2 regions of the Microbacterium sp. NPDC060117 genome follow, and region 1 is predicted to be linked to the other one. Evidence: riboswitches for the same ligand, from Rfam matches in the RefSeq annotation. Region 1 holds a riboswitch; the other holds the start of a gene.

Region 1 (7,134 bases):
CGGTGGCGGCGCCGGCTCTCCGCGACGCCGCGTGGCTCGACGGAGCCGCTCCTCCCAGAGGTGCCAGCCCGCGACGGCCGCGATCGACAGCGCGATCGCGGGCTCGACCACGTTCGCGCCGATGTGCACGAGGCCCAGGGCGGCGAGCAGGAAGGTGATCGAGTGCGCGACCGTGAAGCAGGTCGCGAGCTCGACCACGTCCCGCAGACGCCGCGAGCTGATGATGAGCGCGAGGAGGAACAGGATGTGGTCGATCCCGGTCAGCAGGTGCTCGGCGCCGAGCAGGAAGAACTCGGCGAAACGCGCGGTCCAGGGCTGCGCCGTGGAGAACTGCGGATGCGCGGCGTCGAGGGCCGCGCTGCCGCTGCGGCCGTCGACCGCGTATGTCACGATCGTCTTGGAGTCGGTGACCATGCCTTCGGAGTCGGGGAAAAGGGCGCTCCGCACGACGAAGGCCCCGCCGTGCCCGGCACTGCACGCGTATCGGACCGCGAAGCGCGCGTAGTCGGTCGCGTCCCTCGCGTGGAAGACCGCGGCGCCGTCGGGGTGCGGCGCACAGGCCGAGCCGCCCTCGACCGTGACGGTGAATCGTTTCGTGGTGTAGGCGAGGATCGCCGCGGCGTGGCCGGCGAGCACCCGGTTCTCGCCGCCCGACTGGGGGTGCTCGATGGCGTCGGCGAAGAGCGCGGGGTCGTTCTGCGTCTTGGCGGCGGAGGCGCTCAGCAGTTCGTACTGGAGGTCGAACTCGACGCGCACATCGTTCGTGCCTGCCGAGGTCAGATCGGCATAGGCGACCGTGGTGACATGCCCCCAGGCGGGACCCGCGGACAGCAGCAGCGCGGCGACGGCGAGGGCCAGCGCGACCGCGGCGCGCGGAACCGAGCGCATCGGCGGTCGCTTCGGATCGCCCGGATCAGGCCTGAGGGACCTGCCCGAGCTGCGACTCGATGCCGGCGATGCGCGCGTACTCGTCGAAGCGGAACGTGGCGCTGCCGCTCGCGTCGCTGACGACCGCTGCGGAGTAGGCCTCGTCGGCCCACTGCATGCTCCAGCCGGCGAGCCGTGCCAGATCCCACACGGAGGAGCGCGCGTCGGAGAGCGTCAGTTCGGACAGGATCCGCGGCAGGGCGATGACGGCATCGGCGACCGTGAGCGGAGCGAGCGGCGCATCCAGCAGGAACACGGCCCGCGTGCCGCTGCCGACCGGGGCGGAGTAGTACGGCGAGCGTCCGGTGATCTCCTCGGCGATCGCGCCGACCTGATGCGCGGCGCCCGCGATCCACTCGTCCAGGTCCGCGTCGGCCTCGGTCGGGAACGGCAGCTCCGCGTTCGACAGCGCGTCGATCGAGTACGTCGTGCCGTAGTCGCGGAGGCCGGCGACGGACGGATCGGATCCCCCCTGCGGGTGCGCCCAGGCCCACATCAGCGAACGGGGCCCCGGGGCGATCGTGGCGACGAGCGATGCGCGCGCGACGAGCTGGCGGCTCGGATCGGTCTCGGACGTGAAGGTGAGGGTGCCCGCCGCGAGGTCGACGTCCCAGCGGTGCTCGCCCAGGGCGGCAGTCGCGGTGACCAGCTGGTCCTGGCGGAGGGCGGCGAAGAGCGCCGCGCGGTCGGCGAGGGGCGCGAGGGCGGGGAAGGTCATGCCCTCATCCTGCCGCGCAGGCCTATGAATGCGCCAGTCGCGCGGCCAGGAGCCGTCATCGGTGCACCGCTGTCGGCGCGACCCTCTAGGGTGGAGGGGTCCGCGGGAGCCCAGAGGGGCTGAGAGGGCCACGTGCCGACCGCCGAACCTGATACGGGTCATACCGTCGTAGGAAAGGGCACAGTCATGCGCATCATCGTCGTCGGCGCCGGGATCATCGGTCTCGCCAGCGCCTCCGAACTGCTTCGGCGCGGGCACGAGGTGACCGTGTTCGATCCCGACCCGGTTGCGGGGGCGAGCCGCGCCGCCGCCGGCATGCTCGCACCGACCACGGAGTTCGCCTGGGGGCAGGACGTCCTGCATCCGCTGCTGGCGGACGCGGCGGGGCGCTACCCCGCCTTCATCGCCGCCCTCGAGGGGCGCACGGGCCTCCGCACGGGCCACCGCCGCACCGCCACCCTGGCGCTCGGAGTCGACGCCGCCGATCGGGAGACCCTCGCCGAGCTCGCCGCACGGCGAGGCGCCGCGGTGCGGCGGATCACGGGGTCGCAGGCCAGGGAGCTCGAGCCAGCGCTCGCTCCCGCCGTCTCCGGCGGGCTGCTCGTCCCCGACGATCATCAGGTCGACCCGCGCCGGGTCGCTGCCGCGCTGCTCGCCGAGCTCGGATCCCGGGTGCGTCTGGAGGCGGTGGCCGCCGTCGAACGGGAGGCGGGATCCGAACGTGCGACCGGGGTTCGGACGGCCTCCGGCGAACGCGCGGACGCGGACGAGGTGCTCGTGGCCGCGGGTCTGGGCGCGACGCGCATCGACGGAGTGCCGCCGCTGCCGCTGCGCCCGGTGTGGGGCGACATCCTGCGCCTGCGCGTGCCGGACGGGATCCGGCCGCTGCTCACGCACACCGTCCGCGGACTGGTGCGCGGCTCCGCCGTGTACCTCGTGCCGCGGGAGGACGGAGAGCTCGTGCTCGGCGCCACCGTGCGCGAGGGCGGCGTGGAGGGCGTGCAGGCCGGAGGCGTCCTCGCCCTGCTGCGCGACGCGGAGCGGATCCTGCCCGGCGTCGCGGAATGCGAGATCGCGGAGGTGCTCGCCCGTGCTCGCCCCGGCAGCCCCGACGCCGTGCCGCTGCTCGGCCGCGTCGCGCCAGGACTGGTGGTCGCCACCGGGTTCGACCGGCACGGTGTGCTGCTGACGCCGCTGGCCGCCGAGCTCGGCGCGGACCTCATCGAGGGGCGGGGCGTCGCCCCCGCCGTCTCGGCCGCGATGGACCCGTTCCGCTTCGACGGCACCGGCGACGCCACCGCCGAAGGCACCGCCACCGGTACCGGCACCGGCGCTGCGTGCGCCACCGGCGCCCCGGCTCTCAGCGTCGCCTGAACGCCCGGTCCGCCGGGCCGCCCGCCGCTCGCTGCCTCGCGCGCTTCCTCGCCTCGCACCCCGGATCCCGGATCCCGCTTCCCGGCGCCCCCGCACCCCCTGTCCCCTGAAGAAAGGCCGATGATGACCGACACCCCCACCGCCCCCACGATCCGGCTGAACGGCGCCCGCCATGACGTCGCGGCCGGGTCGTCCCTGCTCGATCTGGTGGCGCAGCTCACCGGGCGCGAACTCCGCACCGACGGAACCCGGGTCGACGGCGGGCGCCTCGGCGTCGCTGCGGCGATCGCCGGCTCCGTCGTGCCTCGCGGCGGCTGGGCCCTGCGCACTCTCGCCGACGGCGACGAGATCGAGGTCGTAACCGCGGTGCAGGGCGGCTGAGCGTCATGACCGTGATCGACACGACTCCCGGGCATCCCGACGTCTCCGCGGAGGCGGATCCGTTCCTCGTCGCGGGGGAGCGGTTCTCCTCCCGCCTCATCATGGGGACGGGCGGGGCGACCAGCCTCGCGCTGCTGGAGCAGGCGCTGCTGGCCTCCGCCACCGAGATCACCACCGTCGCGATCCGCCGGTTCTCCCCGGACGGGCGCGACTCCGTGTTCGCTCTGCTCGAGCGGCTCGGCGTGCGCGTGCTGCCGAACACGGCCGGGTGCTACACCGCGCGCGACGCGGTGCTGACCGCGCAGCTGGCCCGCGACGCGCTCGAGACCGACTGGGTGAAGCTGGAGGTGATCGCCGACGAGGAGACCCTGCTGCCGGATCCGGTCGAGCTGTTCCGCGCCGCGGAGGAGCTCACCGCCGATGGCTTCCGCGTGTTCGCCTACACGAACGACGACCCCGCGCTCGCCCGCCGTCTGGAGGATGTCGGCGTCGCCGCGGTGATGCCGGCCGGATCGCCGATCGGCAGCGGCCTGGGCATACTGAACCCGCACAACATCGCGACGATCGTGGATCGCGCCGCGGTGCCGGTCGTGCTCGACGCCGGTGTCGGCACCGCCTCGGACGCTGCGCTGGCCATGGAGCTCGGCGTGGACGCGGTGCTGCTCGCGAGCGCCGTCACCCGCGCACACGACCCCGCGACGATGGCGAGGGCGATGCGTGCCGCCGTCGAGGCGGGGCGGCTGGCGAGCGCCGCGGGGCGGATCCCGAAGCGGCCGCTCGCGCTCGCCTCGTCCGGCGGCGAGGGACTCATCGCGCGCCGCCCGTCGGAGGAGGACCTGTGACGCGCAGCGCCGTCGCCGAGGTCGAGGCGATGAGACCGGCCGCGCTGCCGGCGCTCGTGGAGCCGGGCCCGGCGTTGCCGCCGGCGCGTGCCGCGCGCTTCGCCCGGCACATCGCCCTGCCGGGTGTCGGCGCGGCCGGTCAACGCCGTATCGCCGCCGCCCGGGTGCTGATGATCGGCGCCGGCGGACTGGGGGCGCCCGCGATCCAGTACCTCGCCGCGGCCGGCATCGGCCGGATCACCGTGGTCGACGACGACCGGGTGGAGCGCACGAACCTGCAGCGTCAGGTGCTGCACACCGAAGGCGATGTCGGCCGTCCCAAGGCCGAGTCGGCGCGCGACGCCGTAGCGGCCCGCGACGCCGCCCTGCATGTGGTGGCGAGGGTCGATCGGCTCGGTCCGGACAATGCGCTCGCGCTCTTCGCCGAGCACGACCTCGTGCTCGACGGCAGCGACAACTTCGCCACGCGGTACCTCTGCAGCGACGCCGCCGAGCTCACCGGCACCCCCGTGGTGTGGGGCGGCATCCTGCGTTTCGCCGGACAGCTCAGCGTGTTCTGGCCCGGCCGCGGGCCCATGCTCCGCGACCTCTTCCCCGAGCTCCCCGACGATGAGGCGCTGGACTGCGCGACCGGGGGCGTGTTCGGCGCGCTCTGCGGCGTGATCGGATCGGCGATGGCGGTGGAGGTGCTCAAGCTCGTCTGCGGGATCGGGGAGCCGCTCGTGGGCCGGCTCGCCCGGTACGACGCGCTGACCGCGCGCTGGGACGAGCTGCGTTTCGACGTTGATCCGGACCGTCCGCCGGTGACCGGACTCGAGTCGATCGCGGACGCGTGTCGCGCCGCGGCGTCGGTGGGTCGCCCGGACGACATCTCCGCGGGGGAGGTGGCCGCGCGCCTGCGAGCCGGCACGGACGGACTCGTCGTGGTCGATGTGCGCACCTCCCAGGAGCGGGAGTCGGCGTCGATCCCCGGATCCGTGCATGTGCCGCTGGAGCGCATCCTGGCCGACGGCTGGCCCGTGCTCGCCGCGGAGCTGGGCGGGGCCGCCGTGGACGGACGGGACATCGTCCTCACCTGCCAGGCCGGGATCCGCTCGGCCCGCGCGATCGACGCGCTGCGCGCGAACGCGCCGGCGGGCACCCCGCTGCGCAACCTCACCGGCGGAATGAGCGCGTGGGCGCAGTGAGGCCGGGCGGGACGGGGCGTCGTTCGGTCAGGCCGCGGCGCCCTGCGCGCGTCCCATCCGCCAGATGCTCGGCACGACCATCGCAGCCAGCGCCACCACGGCGTAGACGATGGCGGCTCCCACCAGGAGCGATCCGACATCCATCCGCGCGATCAGCCAGCCGAACGCCAGGGTTCCGATCGGCATCGCCAGGAAGCTGCCCAGCATGTCGTAGCTCGACACGCGAGACAGCTTCTCGCCGGGGATCTGCTCCATCATCGTCACGTTCCAGCCGGTGCTGAACACCTCCACTCCCGCCCCGGCGATGAATGCCGTGATCATGAGCGGCAGCACGGCCGGGTGCACGCCGAGCAGGGCGAACGGCATGGCGAGGAGCGACATCCCGAGCATGCCCAGACGCAGCGGCCGCCGCAGCGGCAGCCAGAGCAGCACCAGGGTCATGACGATGACGCCCGCGCCCTCGGCCCCGACGACCCACCCCCAGCCGGTGATGCCCAGCAGCGGATCGTTCTTCGCGATGTACGGGCCGGCGACGCCCCACGCGCCCGCGTGGATCGCGTTGAGCACCATGAACGCCAGCACCACGATCCACAGCCACGGCCGGGACCAGAACTCGCGCCACCCGTCGTGCAGGTCGTGGAAGAGGCTCGTGCGCTCGCCGCGGACCGGCGGCGGAAGCTTCACCAGGGCGAGGAAGACGATCGCGAGGGCCCAGCCGACCGCCTGGAGCACCATCACCCAGGCAGGGCCGGCGAACGCGACCACCGCACCGGCGACGACCGGTCCGGCGATCGTGGTCGCCGCGCGCGCGAACGAGAGCAGGGCGTTGGCCTGCTGCAGATGCGCAGGCGTGGTGAGCTGCGGGATCAGCCCCTGCATCGCGGGCATGACGAAGGCTGCGGAGGCGCCGTTCACGGCGGCGAGGAGGGCCAGCAGCGGAACCGTTGCCGTGTGGGTGAAGAGAAGTGCGGCCGTCGTGCCGATGGAGAGGATGTCGACGACGTAGCTGGTCTGGATGACGAGCGCGCGCGGCAGGCGATCGGCGACGACGCCGCCGAACAGCAGGAACACGATATTGGCGAGGGTGAACGCGGTGAGCACGACCGAGAGCGACCCCGCGTCGTTCGCGATCCCGAGCACCGCGAACGCCAGCGCGATCGACGACATCGAGCCGGTGACCAGCGTGATCGTCCGGGCCAGGAAGAACCAGCGGAACCCGCGGTCCGTCAATGCTGCGATGCCTGCTCTCACTCGTCCCATCCTGGCAGGCGGGGCGGATCGCCCGGCGACCCCTCTCGTTCAAGGAGCAATGTTTGTTGCAGAATCGGGGGGTGTTAGGGGCAACAGCGCTCCTCGAAACGCTCGTGGTCATGCACCCAATGCCGCGCCGATCCGTCGGAGCAGCGTGGTCTCATCCTTCAGCAGAGCGGCGGTCACCTCGATCACCGTCCAACCGGCGGCCCGGAGAGCAGGTGCCCGCTCGACGTCCCTGCTCCACTGCGCCGAGTGCTGCAGACCGTGGTACTCGATCGCCACCTTCTGCGCGGGAAAGCTGAGATCCACACAGCCGAGGAAACGGCCGCTGTCATCGAAGGCGTCCTTGTTGAGCTCCGGTTCGGGAAGACCGGATGTCACGATCAGCCACCGCAGGTGCGACTCGCGCGCCGACCACGAATCCACTCGGATGAGATCGAGCGCCGCACGC
Region 2 (7,134 bases), on a different contig from region 1:
ACGACCTGGACAAGCTCGACGGGAACATCGTGATCCGCCGCGCTGAGCACGGCGAGAAGATGGTCACGCTCGACGGCCAGGAGCGGACCCTGCACGCCGAGGACCTCCTGATCACGGATGGGTCCGGTCCGATCGGCCTCGCCGGGGTCATGGGCGGCGGCACGACCGAGATGAGCGAGACCACGCGCAATGTGCTGATCGAGGCGGCGACGTTCGATCCGATCACGATCGCGCGCTCGGCACGCCGGCACAAGCTGCCCAGCGAGGCTTCCAAGCGCTTCGAGCGGGGAGTGGATCCGCTCATCCCGTTCGCCGCCGCACGTCGCGTCGCCGACCTCATGGTCTCGCTCGCCGGCGGCACGCTGACCGAGGAGGGCGGCGCGCTCTTCGCCGAGGTCTTTATCGGGGGCATCGACCTTCCGGCCGGCTTCGTGCAGGGCCTCATCGGCGTCGACTACACCGACGAGGAGGTGACGGGCGCGCTCGAGACCATCGGCGCCGAGGTCACCGCGGACGACTCCGGCTGGAACGTCATCCCGCCGAGCTGGCGTCCCGACCTCACCGACAAGTGGTCGCTGGCCGAGGAGGTGGCGCGCATCCACGGACTGGACCGCATCCCGTCCGTGCTGCCGACACCGCCGTCCGGTCGCGGACTGACCGACCTGCAGCAGGGCCGGCGTCGCGTCGCGAACGCCCTGGCCGCTGCAGGGCTCGTGGAGACTCCGGCGTTCCCGTTCACCACGCAGGAGCAGAACGACCTGCACGGCTCGGCCACCGGGGAGAGCATTCCCGGGGTGCGCCTCGCGAACCCGCTCGACGGGCAGTCGCCGTTCCTGCGCCGCTCCTTGCTCCCTGGGCTGCTGCAGATCGCGCACCGCAACATCGCACGGGGCCTCGTGGATCTGGCGATCTTCGAGACCGGCGTGGTGTTCCTGCCCGCGCCGGGCGTCGTCTACGGCACCGACGAGGTGCCGCCGCTCGGCGTCAGGCCGTCGGATGAGACGCTCGCGGCCCTCGACGCCTCGATCCCGCCGCAGGCCCGCCTCGTCGCAGCGCTGTTCACCGGCCACGTCACCCCGCGCCAGCCCGGGCGTGCGGCCGAGGAGTACGGTCTCAGCGAGGCGCTCGACGCCGTGCGCGTGATCGCGGATGCGGCCGGCGTCGAGATCGACGTCGTGCAGTCCAGCCGCGCGGCTCTGCATCCGGGGCGCGCCGGCGTGCTGCAGGTGCGCGGCACCGAGGTCGGCTATGTCGGAGAACTGCACCCGCAGGTGTCGGCCGCCGCCGACCTGCCCGGACGTGCGGTGGTGCTCGAGCTCGACCTCGACGGCGTGCTGGCGCTGGCGGGGGAGCGCGTGGTCGCGGCATCGCTGTCGACCTACCCCGCCGCGACGCAGGACGTTTCGCTGGTGCTCGACGCCGGGGTCCCGGCGGCCGAGGTGAGCGCCGCCCTCTCCGAGGGTGCGGGCGCGCTCCTGGAGTCGGTCCGCCTCGTCGACGACTACCGCGGTGAGGGTGTTCCCGCAGGATCCAAGAGCCTGAGCTTCGCGCTGCGGTTCCGGGCCGACGACCGCACCCTGACGGCCGCCGAGGCGACCGAGGCGAAGCTCGCGGGCGTCGCCGTGGCGACCGAGCGGTTCGGAGCCCAGATCCGCGACTGAGACGTGATACGAACGCACGACGAAGAACGCCTGTACGACCGGATCCGCGGATCCGGCGTGCAGGCGTTCCCTCGTCGTGCGGGCATCACGCGACGGGCGTGACCTGCGCGGCGAGGCCGAACGGTTCCTGGCTAGACTGACCGGCAGTGACACGGGGTGCCGCATCCGCGGCTGAGATCACACCCGTCGAACCTGATCTAGGTCGTACTAGCGAAGGGATGTCGCGATGAACGCGCGTCTGGAATTGTCGTCCGAGTCCGTGGTGGAAGCCGCCGCGGGCCTTCTCACGCAGCTGCGGGCGGAGCCCCCGCTCGTGCACTGCATCACGAACGCGGTGGTGACCGGGTTCACTGCCAACGTGCTGCTCGCACTCGGCGCGGCTCCCGCCATGGTGGACATCACGGGCGAGGCCGGCATGTTCGCCGCGATCTCGTCCGGACTGCTGGTGAACCTCGGCACACCCACGCCCGAACAGCGCTCCGCGAGCCTCGAGGCTGTCGGCGGCGCCCGGACGGCGGGGACGCCCTGGGTGCTGGATCCGGTCGCGATCGGAGCACTGCCGGTGCGCACCGCGCTGGCGCAGGACCTCCTGGCGCTGCGACCCACGCTCATCCGCGGCAACGCGTCGGAGATCCTCGCACTCGCCGGGCGCAGTCAGGGCGGACGGGGTGTGGACGCCCTGGACGGCACCGAGGCCGCGGCGGACGCCGCGCGCGAGCTGGCCCGGAGCACCGGGGGAGCGGTGGCCGTCTCGGGCCCCGTCGATCTCCTCGTCGACGCCGAGCACGAGATCAGGATCGCGAACGGCGATGCCCTGCTCACCCGCGTCACCGGGGGCGGCTGCGCGCTCGGCGCGGCGATGGCCGCCTTCCTCGGGACGGCGCGCAGGACGGGCGACAGCCCCCTCGTCGCCGCCTCCGCGGCCACCCTGGTGTACACGCTCGCCGCCGAGGACGCCGCCTCGCGGTCCGCCGGACCGGGATCCTTCGCCGTCGCCCTGCTCGACGCTCTCGCCGCGATCCGCCCCGAGGCGCTGCCGGCAGGCGCCCGCGTCGACGCCGCGGTGAACGAGACGTCGGGGGTTGCGGCATGACGCTCGTCGACGTCGCCACCGCCCGGGTTCAGGCCGGAGCGCGGGAGACGACCACCCGGCGGAGGCTGACATCCGACGACCTCGCGCTCTACCTCGTCACGGACCCGGTGCTGAGCGGAGCGCGCGGGGTGCCCGCCGTGGTCGACGCGGCCGTGGCCGGGGGCGTGCGGATCGTGCAGCTGCGGGACAAGGACGCCGATGACGCCTCGATCGTGGCGCAGCTCGTCGAGCTCTCCGAGGTCATCGCAGGGCGAGCGCTGCTCGTCGTCGACGATCGTCTCGACGCCGTCGTGGAGGCGCGACGCCGCGGAGCGCGCGTGGACGGCATCCACATCGGCCAGTCGGACGTGTCGCCGAGCGTTGCCCGTTCGTTGCTGGGTCCCGACGCGATCGTCGGACTCACGGCGAACCGGCCGGAGCACCTCGACGCCGCGCTGGCGCTGCCGGCCGGCACCGTCGACTACCTCGGCGTGGGCGTGATCCATCCCACGGCGACCAAGCGCAACCACCCGCCTGAGCTCGGCGTGGGCGGATTCGCCGCGTTCGCCGCGGCGAGCCCGCTTCCGTGCGTTGCGATCGGCGGCATCAGCCGAGAGGATGTGGCGGACCTGCGTGCCGCGGGCGCCGCCGGCGTCGCGGTCGTGTCCGCGCTGTGCGCGGCGCCGGATCCTCGCGTCGCCGCGCGCAAGCTGCTGCGGGCCTGGGGCGCGGGCGGCGTGCCGCGCGTGCTCTCGATCGCCGGCAGCGACCCCTCCGGTGGTGCCGGGATCCAGGCGGACCTCAAGGCGATCGCCGCCAACGGCGGATACGGCATGGCCGCGATCACGGCGCTGACCGCGCAGAACACCCGGGGCGTCCGCGGCGTGCACGTCCCTCCTGCGGCGTTCCTGCGCGCCCAGCTCGACGCGATCGGCGACGACGTGCGCGTCGACGCGGTGAAGATCGGAATGCTCGCCGACTCGGCGGTGATCTCCGAGGTCGGATCCTGGCTCGGGACGCACAGGCCGCCCACGGTCGTGCTGGATCCGGTGATGGTCGCCACCAGCGGGGACCGGCTGCTGGACGCGGAGGCGGAGCAGGCGCTGCGCGCCCTGCTCCCGCTGGCCGATCTGATCACGCCGAACCTGCCGGAGCTGGCCGTTCTCGTGCGCGAGACCGCGGCCACGAGCTGGGCCGGCGCCCTCGCCCAGGCACAGCGACTCTCCGCGGAGACCGGCGCGCTGGTGCTCGTGAAGGGCGGGCATCTCGGCGGTGACGAGGCGCCCGACGCGCTCGTCGGTCCCGCAGGGCCCGTGCGCGAGTATCCCGGGTCCCGGATCCGCACCGCCAGCACGCACGGCACCGGCTGCTCGCTCTCCGCCGGGCTCGCGACCCGCCGGGCGGCCGACCTCGACTGGCGTGATGCGGTGGCCGACGTTCGCGCGTGGCTGCGGGAGTCGATCGCGGCCGGCGCCGGGTTGCAGGTGGGGTCAGGTCACGGTCCGGTCAGCCACTTCGCCGGGCTGTGGCGGCGCGGGGGGCTCGAGGTCGAGCCGAGTCGCGAGGAGGTCTCCGCGGACTGGTGGTCATCGATCGCGCCGATCCGCCGTGCGATCGATGACCTGCCGTTCCTGCGTCGCCTCGCGGACGGCAGCCTTCCGAAGACCGCGTTCCGCGGGTACCTCGCGCAGGACGCGCTCTATCTGCGCGACTACGCGCGCACCCTCGCCGAGGCGGCGCGGCTCGCGCCGCACTCCGCGGAGCAGGCGTTCTGGGCGCACTCCGCCGAACAGTCCGTGATCGGCGAGCTGCAGCTGCATGCGAGCCTGCTTTCTCCGGAGGGGATCGGCGAGGCCACGTTCCGCGCCGAGCCGGCTCCTGCCACGGTCGCGTACCTCGATCATCTGCGCGGCGCGGCCTTCGACGGCGACTACCGCGTGCTCATCGCCGCCCTGCTGCCCTGCTTCTGGATCTACGCCGACGTCGGCACGCGGCTGCACGCGCAGGCAGTGGGCGATCGGGTGCGCCCGTTCGCCGCCCACCCCTTCAAGGAGTGGCTGGACGAGTATGCGGATCCGCGCTTCGCCGAGGCTACCCAGGAGGCGATCCGGATCGTCACCGCGCACGCGGCCGCGGCGGACGCGGCCACGCGCGAGCGGATGCGGCTCGCGTTCGTGCGCTCGAGCGAGCACGAGCGCGCTTTCTTCGCTGCCGCGGATCTGGTCGACTGAGCCCAGCCTCGCACCCCGCGACGCCGGCTCTATGACGCGGGGCGGCGCACTCGATTTGGTCGAGGGCGCCACCCCGCGATATCGTCGCCGCATGCTTCCGGCTCCGCACACGACCGCCCTGACGGGCGCTGCCGTGGTGCGTCGACGCCGTTCGGGCGACCGCCGACTCTAGGCGACCCGCGCTCCCGCGTCGAAGGCGGTGGAGTGCCGGCGTCGCCGCCTCCAGCCCCGCATCGCACTGCTGTCCCGCGCCGTCTTCATGGGCGTCGCGGACAGGCCCGACCGTTAAGGTGGAAGCATGACGTATTCCGTCGCCGTCTCCGGCGCATCCGGTTATGCGGGCGGCGAGATCCTTCGCCTGCTCGCGAACCATCCCGACGTCGAGATCCGCACCGTCACGGCGCACTCGAACGCCGGACAGAAGCTCTCCGAGCATCAGCCGCACCTGAGGTCGCTCGCGCACCTCACCCTGCAGGACACGACGCCCGAGATCCTCGCCGGGCACGACATCGTGTTCCTCGCCCTGCCGCACGGCCAGTCCGGTCAGTACACCGATGCCCTCGGCGGCGTCCCGCTCGTGATCGATGCGGGAGCCGATCACCGGCTCACCTCGGAGGCCGCGTGGGACGAGTTCTACGGCGGCGACTTCCACGAGCCGTGGGCGTACGGCGTCCCCGAGCTCCTGGTCGCGGCCGGCCCGGACGGCGCCGCGAAGCAGCGCGAGCACCTCCGCGGCGCCACCCGGATCGCGGCCCCGGGCTGCAATGCGTCCACCGTGAGCCTGAGCCTGGCCCCCGGTATCGCAGCGGGCGTGATCGACCCGTCCGACATCGTGACCGTGCTCGCCGTAGGCCCGTCCGGCGCCGGCAAGAGCCTCAAACCCCACCTGCTCGGCAGCGAGATCCTCGGATCGGCCAACCCCTACGCGGTCGGCGGCACCCATCGGCACATCCCCGAGATCCGCCAGGCGCTCGCGGCCGCGTCGGGCGTCGCGCCCGACGCGATCCGGATCTCGTTCACCCCGGTGATCGTGCCGATGGCGCGGGGGATCCTCGCGACCTCGACCGCGCGCATCGTCCCGGGGGCCACCGACGCGCAGATCCGCGAGGCCTGGCAGAGTGCCTACGGCGACGAGGTCTTCGTGCAGCTGCTGCCGGAGGGATCCGTCCCGCGCACCGCCGACGTGCTCGGTGCCAACACGGCGCTCATCGGCCTCGCGATCGACCGCGCCGCGGACCGCGTCGTCGTGGTCACCGCCGTCGACAATCTCGTCAAGGGCACGGCAGGAGCCGCCATCCAGTCCATGAACATCGCGCTCGGTCTCACCGAGACCACGGCGCTCAGCATCAACGGAGTCGCCCCATGAGCGTGACCGCACCCCAGGGATTCGAGGCCGCCGGCGTCGTCGCAGGCCTCAAATCGACCGGCAAGCCCGACGTGGCGCTGGTGGTGAACCGCGGGCCGCGCAAGGTTGGTGCCGCCGTGTTCACCAGCAACCGCGCCAAGGCCAACCCGATCATCTGGTCGCAGGAGGTCGTGAAGGACGGCGTCGTCGAGGCCGTCGTGCTGAACTCCGGCGGGGCGAACTGCTTCACCGGACCGTTTGGCTTCCAGACCAGCCACCTCACGGCGGAGCGCGCGGCGGAACTGCTGGGCGTGAGCGCGGGTGACGTGGTGGTCTGCTCCACCGGCCTCATCGGCACCGGAGACGAGGTCTTCCGGGGCAAGGTGCTCGCGGGCGTCGAAGCCGGCGTCGCGCAGCTGAGCGCCGAGGGCGGACAGGCCGCAGCGGAGGCGATCATGACCACCGACACGGTCGCGAAGACGGTCGCGGTGAGCCGTGATGGCTGGACCATCGGCGGCATGGCGAAGGGCGCGGGCATGCTCGCGCCGGGACTCGCCACCATGCTCGTCGTGCTCACGACCGACGCCGAGCTCGATGCGGCCGAGGCGCACGCCCTGCTGCGCCGCGCGACCGGCACCACCTTCGACCGGCTCGACTCGGACGGGTGCATGTCGACGAACGACCAGGTGACGCTGCTCGCCAACGGTGCGAGCGGGATCCGCCCCGACCTGGACGACTTCGCGGCCGCGCTCACCCAGGTCTCCGATGAGCTGGCCCGCAAGCTGCAGGACGACGCCGAGGGCGCCAGCCACGCGATCTCGATCG

What was found. A riboswitch is a leader RNA that binds a small molecule or an ion and turns the genes downstream of it on or off. The one in region 1 is predicted to bind thiamine pyrophosphate.
Region 2: another riboswitch for thiamine pyrophosphate. It lies ahead of thiM (hydroxyethylthiazole kinase); the one in region 1 lies ahead of thiO (glycine oxidase ThiO).

What each region holds. Positions count from the first base shown of each region.
Region 1 is NZ_JBHWXR010000001.1:341,288-348,421, reverse strand. Features, by position in the region: gene ACFWCK_RS01535 (HupE/UreJ family protein) at 1-888, opposite strand, end outside; gene ACFWCK_RS01530 (DUF6882 domain-containing protein) at 914-1,645, opposite strand; TPP riboswitch at 1,738-1,837, shown strand; gene thiO (glycine oxidase ThiO) at 1,832-3,019, shown strand; gene thiS (sulfur carrier protein ThiS) at 3,143-3,400, shown strand; gene ACFWCK_RS01515 (thiazole synthase) at 3,406-4,242, shown strand; gene ACFWCK_RS01510 (ThiF family adenylyltransferase) at 4,239-5,429, shown strand; gene ACFWCK_RS01505 (MFS transporter) at 5,457-6,680, opposite strand; gene ACFWCK_RS01500 (DUF559 domain-containing protein) at 6,798-7,134, opposite strand, start outside.
Region 2 is NZ_JBHWXR010000004.1:777,448-784,581, forward strand. Features, by position in the region: gene pheT (phenylalanine--tRNA ligase subunit beta) at 1-1,661, shown strand, start outside; TPP riboswitch at 1,804-1,897, shown strand; gene thiM (hydroxyethylthiazole kinase) at 1,888-2,754, shown strand; gene ACFWCK_RS19300 (bifunctional hydroxymethylpyrimidine kinase/phosphomethylpyrimidine kinase) at 2,751-4,964, shown strand; gene argC (N-acetyl-gamma-glutamyl-phosphate reductase) at 5,263-6,330, shown strand; gene argJ (bifunctional glutamate N-acetyltransferase/amino-acid acetyltransferase ArgJ) at 6,327-7,134, shown strand, end outside.